3 regions of the Methylophaga thalassica genome follow, and region 2 is predicted to be linked to each of the others. Evidence: riboswitches for the same ligand, from Rfam matches in the RefSeq annotation. Region 2 holds a riboswitch; each other region holds the start of a gene.
What was found. Region 2 has a riboswitch for cyclic di-GMP ahead of QQL60_RS02540 (hypothetical protein). Riboswitches for the same ligand answer to the same signal wherever they lie in the genome.
Positions count from the first base shown of each region.

Region 1: another riboswitch for cyclic di-GMP. It lies ahead of QQL60_RS07610 (PEP-CTERM sorting domain-containing protein); the one in region 2 lies ahead of QQL60_RS02540 (hypothetical protein).
Region 3: another riboswitch for cyclic di-GMP. It lies ahead of QQL60_RS08605 (hypothetical protein); the one in region 2 lies ahead of QQL60_RS02540 (hypothetical protein).

Region 1 covers NZ_BSND01000005.1:83,482-87,718, forward strand. The annotation lists gene QQL60_RS07600 (PA0069 family radical SAM protein) at 1-439, shown strand, start outside; gene QQL60_RS07605 (hypothetical protein) at 532-1,026, opposite strand; cyclic di-GMP riboswitch class I at 1,053-1,135, opposite strand; cyclic di-GMP riboswitch class I at 1,522-1,610, shown strand; gene QQL60_RS07610 (PEP-CTERM sorting domain-containing protein) at 1,637-2,389, shown strand; gene QQL60_RS07615 (Gfo/Idh/MocA family protein) at 2,452-3,462, opposite strand; gene QQL60_RS07620 (peroxiredoxin) at 3,624-4,139, shown strand; gene rpiA (ribose-5-phosphate isomerase RpiA) at 4,205-4,237, opposite strand, start outside.
Region 2 covers NZ_BSND01000003.1:497,808-502,044, reverse strand. The annotation lists gene mepM (murein DD-endopeptidase MepM) at 1-1,296, shown strand, start outside; gene QQL60_RS02545 (thioredoxin family protein) at 1,302-1,640, opposite strand; gene QQL60_RS02540 (hypothetical protein) at 1,822-2,361, opposite strand; cyclic di-GMP riboswitch class I at 2,379-2,465, opposite strand; gene QQL60_RS02535 (hypothetical protein) at 2,625-2,852, opposite strand; gene QQL60_RS02530 (hypothetical protein) at 2,858-3,463, opposite strand; gene QQL60_RS02525 (hypothetical protein) at 3,634-3,999, opposite strand; gene QQL60_RS02520 (hypothetical protein) at 4,097-4,237, opposite strand, start outside.
Region 3 covers NZ_BSND01000005.1:299,457-303,693, forward strand. The annotation lists gene QQL60_RS08590 (porin family protein) at 1-227, opposite strand, end outside; gene QQL60_RS08595 (polysaccharide biosynthesis/export family protein) at 251-802, opposite strand; gene QQL60_RS08600 (hypothetical protein) at 931-1,449, opposite strand; cyclic di-GMP riboswitch class I at 1,485-1,563, opposite strand; gene QQL60_RS08605 (hypothetical protein) at 1,748-2,236, opposite strand; cyclic di-GMP riboswitch class I at 2,274-2,360, opposite strand; gene QQL60_RS08610 (undecaprenyl-phosphate glucose phosphotransferase) at 2,590-3,999, opposite strand; gene QQL60_RS08615 (DHH family phosphoesterase) at 4,073-4,237, opposite strand, start outside.

The DNA of each region.
Region 1 (4,237 bases), on a different contig from region 2:
CCCACAACGTCGACTGCAAACAATAGAGACATTGAAGGCAAATGGAATACCTGTATCTGTTCTTATTGCTCCAGTCATTCCTGTTCTGACGGATACAGAACTAGAAAATATTATTGATGCTTCGGCACAAGCAGGGGCTGAAAATATAGACTATATTTTCGTTAGATTACCAAGAGAGGTCAGCCCCCTCTTTAATGATTGGCTACATACTCATTATCCTGACAAGGCAGAGCATGTCATGAATCGTATTAAAGACTCCAGAAATGGCAAAACAAATGATCCCAGGTTTGGTTACAGACTTGAAGGTCAGGGGCTCTATGCAGAAATGATCAAAAAACGATTCGAAGTTGCGGTCAAGAAATACTCATTAAACAAGTCTCCAGCGGTTCTGAGAACCGACTTATTTCATAAACCAACAAAGCAAATGAGCTTGTTTTAAAAAGAAAATATTTATTAGCCATAAAAAAGGGGAACCGAAGTTCCCCTTTCAATCTAACTAACAATTGTTAACTTGATTTTTTACTTCAAGTTTTATGCAGCTACTGCTGTTTTTCTACGCAGACCCAAGAAACCTAATAGGGCTGGTGCGAATAAAAACAACGCAGCAGGTACTGGCACAGCTGACACAGAAACATCATATTTAAATACATTTCTAGTTGCATCCTTGATGTCAACCCATGCTGTGTACCCTTGGTAAATCATTGCTGTAAAACTAAAGTCACCGGTAATGTTAAACAGCTTTTCTTCAACACCGTTATAAAATCGTAATGTCGCACCTGCTAATGAACTAGTAGGATTAAACGACCACTCAATTTTAACAGCCGTATCTGAGTCTGTACTAACATCAAAGTATGAGAACCATGTACCAGGTCCTTCACTTACAGTGCCACCACCTAAAACTACACTACCGTTTGATACATCAACATCCTGGTCAAAAGAAGAACCAGCACCAGACATAGATAACGTAGCGGCATTAACACCGACCGAAAACAAAAGAGCTACAACAAATAGCATCGCTTTTTTCATAATAAATTCCTATTTAATATATGAAGCAATGCAACCCAGCCATCTCCAATCAAACCAGAGACCCGTGGCTTTCCGACCCCGCCTCACGACGAGTTTGGCTTTATAAAAAAATTACATTATTAAGACATTTAATAATGCGTTTGTCTGAACCATTCAGACGACTTGATATTACAAATCAAGAGACATGCTAACCACATCAAGTAGTCAAATTTGAGATATCACTCACAGCATTAATGTGATCACGTGATAGGTATCACAATAAATATGTGAACTGGTTATGAATTATCTTATGTAAGAATGAAACATAGCGTGATTCTCAACCCGATCTAGATATATAAAACTCAATAAAAAAACAAACAATTCCCCCACTAAGTCTTTTTTGCACCTTTGGAATATTACTTTTGTTAATATTTGTAAAAATTATTGACATTCGCTATTCCTTAAAAATCTTCTTAGGACTATGATTATGTGTGCTGATTTTATCATCAGCCACGTAATTATCGGAGCCAACCTTGGTGCGAGCCAAGTACGGAAAGCTACAGATCTCGGCTGATGTACTTAGTTGAGATGGCTGAGTTGCATTTTCACTTAATTATTAAAGGAAAATGTCATGCGTAGATATGCGAAAACAATCATTCTGACAACCCTAGCTTTATGTTCAATCTCAACACAGTTACTGGCAGCCCCCCAACCTGTCGACTTATCATCCTGGCAAGCCAATGGAAATGGAAACTGGGTATTACAGACGGGCAATAATGCGGTAAAGCAAACGCTTAATAACGCCCCTACTGTATTCCACAATAATAAAAATAGCCAAGGTACAGCATTATCAGGACAAATTACTGTTCAAACAACTTCTGACGATGATTTTATTGGATTTGTATTAGGCTATAACAATAACGATCTAACAAATTCATCGGCTGATTATCTGCTTATAGACTGGAAACAAGCTGATCAGTCTTATTTTGGTACAGCAAAAAAAGGCCTTGCAATATCCAGTGTAAGTGGACAGTTAGGAGATAACTCAGGGGCTTGGGCTCACAATCCAACGAATAATGTCACCGAGTTAGCCCGTGCAACCAATCTAGGTAATACAGGTTGGTTAGATAACACCACATACGACTTTGACATTATATTTACATCCTCTTTAGTCGAAGTGTTCGTAAACGGTATTAAAGAATTAAGCATTGCAGGCACGTTCAGTAATGGTTCTTTTGGTTTTTACAACTACAGTCAACAAAGTGTTTTATACGCGGGGATTGAAGAAGTTAATGTTCCATCAGAAGTACCGGTTCCAGCTGCAGCATTTATGTTTGCACCAGCTCTCTTAGGTTTTATGGGCCTTCGCCGCAGAGTAAAATAAACTTGAACAATAAAAAAGCCGTGGTGTTCTCCCACGGCTTTTTTATTAATAACGGTCAAACGCTAACCAGATAAGTGAATTTTTTTCCCTTCCCTCACCGAAGCAAGCGCGGCACAAATCGCAGCACAATTATTTCTGGCATCAGCTAATGTCAGTTTGGGGGCTTTCCCCTCTAAGATGCAATCAGAGAAATACTCTATTTCCAGATTAAAGTGATTGGCTTTTGGAATTGATACGGTTTGTTCTTCATTCTCATTCCACCAGCTTATGGTTGCTTCTTCCGTTTCAGGTTGCCAAACCGTGTGGCATTTAATGCCACCTTTGGTACCAATAATCTCATATTCGCTACGTCTGGCATGTTCAAAGCTCATTTCAAAGTGAGCAAACTTACCATCCGCAAAATCAAACACGCCACTTAAGCTGACATCAGCACCACTGTCATTAAGCTTAGCCATTGCCATAGCAGCGACAGGCTCATTATCAAACCACAATCTTGCCGTATGAATGGCGTAAGGACCAATATCCCACATAGCGCCGCCACCATCATTGATGTCACGGTCAATACGATACATTCGCGCCGGTTTCATAGGGAATGCAAACGCCGTTTTTACCGTACGCACGTCACCGACCTTGCCGTCATTAATTAACTGTCTTACATGCTCATGCTGAGGATGGAAGATATACATAAAGCCTTCCATGACTGTTACATTATTTGCTTTTGCAGCGGCTTCAATGGCGTCAATATCGGCTACTGTCAGCGCCATAGGTTTTTCGATCAGTACATGTTTACCATGATTGATGGCTTTGAGTGCCCACTCGGCATGTTCTTCATTCGACATCGGTAGATAGATGGCATCAATATTTGGATGAGAAAGTAATGCTTCCGGATCATCCAGCGTTTCTACCGCCGTTTGTTGTGGTGCCAGTTTTTGCAAAACTTCTGCCGCCGCCCCAGGACGACGACTGGCAATAGCTATCAGCTCCGCATTAGCTGCTTCAACAATAGCGGGCAGTAGTTTTTCGTTAACACGAGCAGCACCTAAAATTCCCCAGCGTAATTGTTTTTCAGCCATGTGTTTATATCCCTTTAATTCAATTTAGTGTTTACCATGATATCGACTCAACAGCACAATTCCAAACTCATAAAACCGCATGTTTCATAGTGTTTTTATCTGTTAGCGATTGCCTTATGCTAGACACCCTGTAAATAAAAATAACGGATTAAGGAGCAATTATGACAATCGAAGTTGGACAGAAAATTCCCGCAGCGACACTTTCTGAGTGTGTTGATTTTTCAGCGAGCAGTGGCTGCCCTGTCAACCCTCAACCACAGAATGTTCAATCATTGACTGAAGGAAAAACCATTGTTCTTTTCGGTGTTCCGGGTGCATTCACCCCGCTCTGCTCTGAAGAACACTTACCTGGCTTTATCCGATTAGCAGATGAGATCAAAGCGGCTGGCGCCGATGAAATCTGGTGCATGGCTGTTAACGATGCTTTTGTCATGGGCGCCTGGGGCCGACAAGTAAATAATGAAGGCAAGGTCAGAATGATGGCTGATGGTAGTGCCGAGCTGACCAAAGCCATGGGCTTAGATAGAGACTTAACTGCCGGAGGAATGGGTGTACGTTGTTATCGCTTTGCCTGCATCCTGAAAGATGGTGTGGTGACTTATATCGGCGTTGAAGGCTCAGGCGAGTTTGGTAAATCTAAAGCAGAAACCATTTTGGATGAACTAAAAAAATCCTAAGCAACATCACAAATGTTTGAGTTGGGGGAGTTTCACTCCCCTTTCTCATTCACTGATGGCTAACGTTATCGCCAGTGTTCTTCCACCTCAGATTCACC
Region 2 (4,237 bases):
AAGCCAGGTGACAATGCTGAAGTAACAGAAATAACATCAGATAACAGTAAGCCTGCTGAAATAGCTGCAAATGATAGTTCGAGTCATACAGATAATAATCACATCACTGATGAGAACTCACAGCCAGTTTCTGTTGAGCCTGTAGAGCCTCAACCTCAGGATATACGCTATACGGTAAAAGACGGCGATAGTCTTGAAACGATATTCAATCAGTTAAACATTCCTATCAATACGCTCTACAACATACTCGAAGCCGATGAAGCGTATCTCGATGCAGATGTCTTACATCCTGACCAGCAACTTATCTTTACTTTAGACAAAGAACACAACCTCACCGAGTTAGCCCTGGTGGTTGATCCCAAAAAGACGGTCATTTATCAAAGAAGTGATGACAACAACTTCATTCACGATGAGAAATTAACACCCACATCATGGCAAACAGAAGTGTTAAAAGGCACGATTGAAGGCAGTTTTTATCTTTCTGCTGTCGATGCTGGCCTAACTGATAAAACCATCATGACAGTGAGAAAATTACTGCAAAGCAAAATTAATTTCCGCCGAGATCTGCGTGCTGGTGATGAATTCCAGGTGGTGATGGAACGAGAAACCATCGATGACACGCCTATTGGCAATAACACCGTTGTTGCTATCCGTTTTAATGGTAAGAAAGTGGACCTAAGTGCTTATCTGCACACCGATGGCATTTACTACGATAAAAATGGTGAGAACCTCACACCGGCACTGCTCCGCTATCCGACAGAAAAACGGTTCAGAATCAGCTCTTCTTTTAATCCTCGACGTTTAAACCCTGTCACCAAAAGAGTCTCACCTCATAACGGTGTTGATTTCGCCACACCTGTTGGCACTAAAGTTATCTCAACAGGTGATGGTGTCGTATTGCGTGTTGCAACACATCGCTATGCAGGAAAATATGTGGTGATTAAAGAGTTTGGCGCCTTCTCGACGAGATACCTGCACCTGAGCAAAATTCTTGTTCGCAAAGGGCAAAAAGTATCGCGTGGTCAAGTCATTGCATTGTCAGGTAACACTGGGAGAAGTACCGGCCCACATTTACATTATGAACTGCACATCAATGACAAACCCGTTAACCCCATCACCGCCAAAATACCGATGCTGAAATCTATACCCAAAACGGAAATGGCGGTTTATCAGAAACATATTAAAAATCTTGATGATCTGATGTCTGGTAAAGCAATTGTTACAGCAGGCGGGCTTGAATGGTTGAATGAATGGTTAATGCGAGACGAGAAAGTGAAAAAAACATCCACTATGTAACAACATCAGTTGCGTTTTGACATTAAGTCACGAACCTCGTCAGCACGTAATGGCCGCACCAAGCGGCCTACTTCCTGACCATCATGCAGTAGTATCAATGTTGGCCACAGCTTAACCTTAAACCCACGGCCCAGTCGTTTGCCCTTGCCGTCATAGATTTTGATATGGCTCAGATCCGCATGCTCATTAACGACTTCAGTTATGGCCGCACTTGCTGCCTGACAATGTCCACACCAGGGCGCACCAAACTCAAGTAATACCTTTCCTGGCAATTCGCTTGTTTGTTCAAAGGTTAATGTTTCTTCTGCATAGCCTGAGTTGGCATCGGGCTGATCCATGTTCATATAATTAACTCTTGGGGGTGAATGACGATCATCTCTACACCAACGTCGTGAATATTATTCTCTAGACTTTAAAGTAAACGGCTCATTTGCCATATCATCTTGCCATATATTTCAATCAGGCAATAAAAAAGCCGTAATGAACTTAATCATTACGGCTTTTATCGGTTTAACAGTTTGTGTATTAAGCGACTGTTTTTTGAGCTTTACGACGTAAGCCCATGAAACCTAATAATGCAGGAGCAAATAAGAACGCTGCAGCAGGAACTGGCACAGCTGACACGTTTAATGACATGCCGCCGATGTTGTCACCGTAATTACTGTCATTGATGAAGAACTGAACTGTGGCATCTGATAACAGTGTAAATGTTGCACCAAGCGCATTCAGCAGTGCTAAATCCGCTGTCTTATATCTATTAGTATCACTAGTGATGATGTTAGTGGTACCAGACGGTGTAGTGAATGAGTAGTTGTTAACCCAGCCTTTAGAACAACCTGTACCATCAGCACTACAACCTTGAACTTTACCCCAAGCATTCCACGCTGTGTATGTATCATCTTTGAATGGGCTTATTGAATAAGTACCTGCTTTCAGGTTTAGCTCAACAGCATTTGAACTAGTATTAGTTTTTGCATCAAGGTGGACAGTTGCTGCATTAGCAGTCAACGGCGCCATGATTAATAATCCAAGTGCAATTAATAGATTTTTGCTAAATAACTTCATTACATAAGCCTTTGTTGTTGTGCAACCCAGCCATCTTTATCCACTACTCATAAAGACCTGAAGCTTTCCGTACTTGGCTCACACCAAGGTTGGCTTTATTGATGAATCAATTTATTACAGGTATAGAATAAATCGCTTTTATATCTCAAACAATTGTACCTTGGTACTAGAAAGCACAGACAAACGTCGGTTTTGGCGATTTACGGCATTAAGATTGCCCCATCGACATCAATCTGAACGGGCAAAGCTGGTCAGGAATACAACTATGTATCAAGTAGATAAATCAAACTCAGCACGACAATAACGTAGCAAGCTAAAGTGAAAAATGACCAAAACCAGAGAGCGAGTAGTCCCGACTTTTCCTCACCATAAGAGAGATTCTCAATAAAGATGGCTTCTTGCATCCGCCTGGCAATGAAGTGCATCGCCACCACAGCAAACAAAAACTGAATCAACGCTGGCACCCAACTCAGAACCGTCGCGCTTATCACTATTACTATCCATTATTCTCACGTGGGTGGAGCTCTGACTCTATCCACTGCGCGACTTCTTGTTTGTCTTTACGCTTTACCATCTGCCTCGTGTTGATGTCTTTTGGATAAACGCAAGTGCCGGTATTGTGCTTCAACACAAATGCGCGCTTCGCCCCAACAGGGTGTTTACTTGGCGCATGAATTACCGCCGCTCTTAACTCCAGGCACTCAACGTCTTCCAGTGAAGCGTTTAAACCTATTTCATTTTGAGTCTTTTGAATAATGTCTTGAAACGTACCCAAAATCAGATAACCGCCATTCAGCAATGGTCCTTGACGCAATGTTTGCTGCACATCCTGCTCGGTCACATTAATACGTTCAAACTCCGTCACAGCAAGCTTATGCTCTTCCCCGGACGTCATTTTTATCACGGCTTGTACGCACACCACATGAACAGGTCGCTCCCCCATATTCACTAATAAACATAAAGCATCGGGGTTTTCATTTTGAGCATGGTGAAAAATAAGATATGGCCGATTATTACGGCGATATTGACTAAGAATTAACTGTAGATAGACAAGCCAGATAATGGCCATAACAGCAGAGCTGACGGGACCAATATAATCCATAAACTCTCCTCCTCAGTGGGAAATTGATGTTTAGACGAGTACAGACTGAGAACTCAGTGATGAGTTTCATTTAGTAAATTGATGAGGTGTATGAGTCAGTAACGAATTGCAAGAAATCAAGAAGGTCCGATTTTTACACTGACCCTAAATATCAGGTTTTGTAGACCTTGTTATCTAGCAACTAGATTAAAAACAGCCATTAACGTCAGAGCTAAGAATAAGTGAGCAAAAACGTACACGCCAAAAGGTATAGCTATTGCTTGCCAGTTTTTTAGAGTTAGATATTTAGGAATGATAAGAGCAAACGCCACTGCAGTAATTACAGTTGCCCAGCCACTAAGAATTGGAATGGTAAGCGCCAGTGATACACGTATGAAAAGCAAAAGACCGGTAAACAGTAATGATAGAAAAACACTTCTTTTTAGCAGTTCTTCTTTTACATTAAGTAAACGTAAGACAACATAAAATCCGACTATTGAGTATGGAAATAGTGAAATTGTAGCTATTAACAATTGTTTGTGTGATAGAACATCCATATTCTTTTATACCCAACGATCTGGTTAAGTAGCGACGCACTTATTGCGTCGTCTCAAGTGAGCGTAACGAACGTACTTGAAGCGCTTGTTAAAAATTTCATTTGTGACCACCAATAGCAAAATGGTTGAGAAGTGAAAAATACCCACCGATAAAAAAGCAAAACAGAACGGTGATAACTGCTAATACAACAGAAATAACGACTTTATATTCATTTCCCTTTAACCAGAAGAAATAATT
Region 3 (4,237 bases), on a different contig from region 2:
CTGACTCGATACCCCATATTAATCTGTGACTTAGAGTTTTCTAACGTTCTTGAAAGAGATAATGTCGGGGTAATATTTAAACTGAAATCACCCTTTTTATTTTCCCTGAGTAATTCGTTATCGTCGTATTTAAATCCAGGGTCAGCATTAAAGTCAATCCCCCATTCCGCAGCATATCCTTGCCCGACTACCGATAATAATATTGCTAGAGATAAAGTTCTTTTCATTAAATATCTGCCACAACCACAAGCTAAGGAACAATCATCACATCACCACTCTCTAGAGTGATGTTTGTCTTCAATTCTTTACCTTTTTTTATCTCAGCGTATTTTACGGGCAGAACTTGTTGCTTAGTTCCATCTCTACGAAGCACAATAATATTGTTCTCTTCTGCGTAAGGCGATAATCCACCCGCTAAACTCAGAGCTTGCATGGCATCTAAAGGTTGATTCATCACAAATGAACCTGGGTTAAGTACTTTTCCTAAAATATGGACCCTATTGCCTTCAACATTAGTGACAGAAACTGTAACAACCGGATCAGCCAAGTATTCGTTGAGTTTTTTAGTTAATTCTTCTTCTACCTCTGCCACCGTTTTATCTTTAGCGACAACTTCCCCTGCTAGTGGAAAGGTAATAACACCATCAGGTAAAACCGTTACTTGTTTTTGCAAAGATTCTTCATTCCATACAGAAATGTCTAAAACGTCTCCTGAATTTAACAAATAACGTTCGGCAGCAAATACGGATGAAGAAAACAGTGAAACGAAGACAATACAGAATAAAATGAAGCGTTTTGGCATGAGGAAAATCCTTATCTATAAATGACATTCAATTTTGATATTAACACTCTATTTTTCAAAAAAAAAGGGAGCTTTTGCTCCCTTTCAATTTGTGACAGTTAAGTTACTGTTAACTTAAATCTTAATTCTTATGCAGCAACTGCTGATTTTCTTCTAAGCCCCAAGAAACCTAATAAGGCAGGAGCAAACAAGAATAATGCTGCTGGTACTGGTACAGCAGATACTGACACATCGTATTTTAAGATGTTAGAGGCTGCATCAATAATATCTAAACCGTAGAAAACGTTCGCAGCTAAAAATGCAGTGAAACTAAAATCACCAGTGATAACAAAGGTTTGTGCACCTGGTAAGTAACTACCGTTAGGGCCGGTGATTTCTCCGAATTTTACTGTTGCGCCTGTTAAAGCTGTGAATGGATTGAAAGACCATTCAATTTTCACGTTGGTAGCTGTATCAGAGGTAAGATCAAATTGTGAATACCAGTTACCAACCTCACCTACAGTACCACCAGCGAGTACAGTACTGTTGTTATTTACATCAACAGATTGTGTTGCGCCACTTGATCCGATACCAGTAAGAGTTAATGTGGCGGCATTGACACCAACCGAAAACATGAGAGCTACTAAAAATAGCATCGCCTTTTTCATAATAAACTTCCTTATGCATAAGTTGAAAAAACAAGCAATGCAACCCAGCCATCTTTAAATTAAAGATCTGTGGCTTTCCGACCCCGCCTCACGACGAGTTTGGCTTTTGTTAAATTACCATATCCATAAGATATGATAATCACCTATCTGACTTTGTCAGATGAGTGAATGATATGGAGCATTGTCCACCCGTGTCTATTGTACCTTGGTACAATTTTGCTATTGGAATTTAAAATCAATTCGCTAATGAATATAAAAAAGGGAGCCTAAGCTCCCTTTTTTATCAAAAACATTGTTTTTATGCTGCAACAGCTGTTTTTCTACGCAGACCCAAAAAGCCTAATAAAGCAGGGGCAAACAAGAATAATGCGGCTGGAACAGGTACTGCAGATACTGAAACGTCATATTTAACTACGCCTGATGTCGCATCAATGATACTCAGGATGTAGCTAGTACCTGCTGTCAACATAGCTGTGAAGCTGAAGTCTTCAGTAATTGCATATGACACAGTGTCACCCAATGTAGCAAAAACTAATGTTGCACCTTTAATTGCAGGGTTAAATGACCATGCGATTACAACAGGTGTATCTGTGTCAGTAGTTAATGAGAACGCTGAACTCCAAGTACTTTTCTTAGAGACAGTACCACCAGCTAAAACAACTGAGCTGCCAGATAAATCAACACTTTGACTTGCGTTAGTTGAACCAGCTTCAGTCAGAGATAACGTCGCGGCGTTAACACTTACTGAAAACAATAAAGCTACGATAAATAGCATCGCTTTTTTCATAATAATTTCCTTATGCATAAGAATTCGAAAAAACAAGCAATGCAACCCAGCCATCTTTAAAATATAGCATTAAAGATCTGTGGCTTTCCGACCCCGCCTCACGACGAGTTTGGCTTTAATTACACAACATCAAACACGTCGACATTGTGTAAGACCAGATATGATCTTGCTACAAAGCCATCACCGTTGATGTCTATTGTTCTGATTGCTATTAAGATACTTATGATAACTAGTATTATCTAGTGTATATGCTTTACACCGATACCTTAACAGTATGTATATAATACTGTGTCTCAAGGTAAGTAACAAGTATATTTAGTAAGTAACATTACTAATTAAAACTAAACGGGCAATTAATAGGCATTTTTACCGACAAACCCTTTGAACAGCGTTAAAAAAATAATCTCAAGATCTAGTAATAGCGACCAGTTCTGAATATATTTGAGATCATAATGCACACGTCCCTGCATTTTATCCAATGTATCTGTTTCACCTCTAAAACCATTTATTTGTGCTAGTCCGGTAATGCCCGGCTTAACTTTATGCCTCAGCATATATCCCTGAATCTGTGCGCGATATTGCTCATTATGCGCTACAGCGTGTGGCCGTGGTCCAACGATGGACATCGACCCACCCAGAGAGTTAAAAAATTGTGGAAGCTCGTCAAGTGAGGTTCTACGCAGGAAACCACCAAAAGGCGTAATTCGGCTGTCATTCTTCTGAGCTTGCGTGACTTTTTCACCATCTTCCGTGACAGTCATTGTACGGAATTTCCATACTTTAATTTTTTCACCATCCACACCATAACGGGTCTGTTTGAAAAATACAGGTCCTTTAGATGTGAACTTCACCCCAGCTGCAATAATCAACATGGGTATAGCGATAATCATCAGAATAATGGAGCTGAGGATAATATCCTCTAATCGTTTCAATATACTATCGATACCAGCAAAGGGCGTTTCATAAACTGAAATAGCCGTAATGCCCTGATAATCCACCCAACGTGAATTAAGAAGATTGAACGTGAACAAGTCTGGTACTAAGTATACTGAGGCGGTGCTGTCTGCCAATAGCTCGGTTATATGCCGTATTCTATGCTCTGCTGACATAGCAAGAGTGATATACACCGTATCCACTTTACCTGCTTTACAGTCCTCAATCAGCTGATTGAAATCACCCACGTTTTTGTTGGTGACGACTAAGTTAGGTTCCGTTTCGACACGTTTTTGTGAGCGGTCATCGTAATAACCTACCAGCCTGAATCCTGACCAGTCCATTTCATTAAATGCACGCTCCAGACGTTTTCCCAAAGTTGTTTCACCAACGATAGCAACGTTTCTGGTGTTGACTCCGCGAGCCCGGAGAATTGCCAACGATGTTCTCACAATGGCATGCCAGGAAATTAATTCAATTGGCGTCAATAAAAACCATAAAAAAACAAAGCTATCCAGATAACTACCAGAGTGAATGAAAAAGATATCAATCATTACCAGAATGAAAACACTGGTAAACCATGAAAACATAACTGCCGAAACTTCTTCTCTCAATGCAGTGCCTCGCCATGAACGATAAGCATCTTGAGATTCGGCAAAAAAGTTAAACAATAGAATAGCGAATAAGAGACTCCATATATAAAGGACATCCCATCCCGCCTTAAAAATATCAAATAAGGCTAAAAAGGTAAGCAGGATAATGCCACTATCAATCAGGCGTGATATCGCATTAATTTTTGCATCATACTGTCTTATCCTGCCTTGAGCCATTTGTTCCTTTTTACCTTATTAGTATTTATTGATATTAAGTAACATCTATACCTTAAGTATAAATGATGCGGGATTAATTCGCTTCGCTCTTATAATAGCTTTCAAGAACAGAGATTAATTTAGGCAACTCATCTTCTTTCAAGCAGTTAATACCTGCAGCAGCTTTTCTACCTCCCCCAGTGTCAAATTGACCTGCAATATAATCAGCTCCTTCTTGACGTATTTTGGGTGCTCTTAT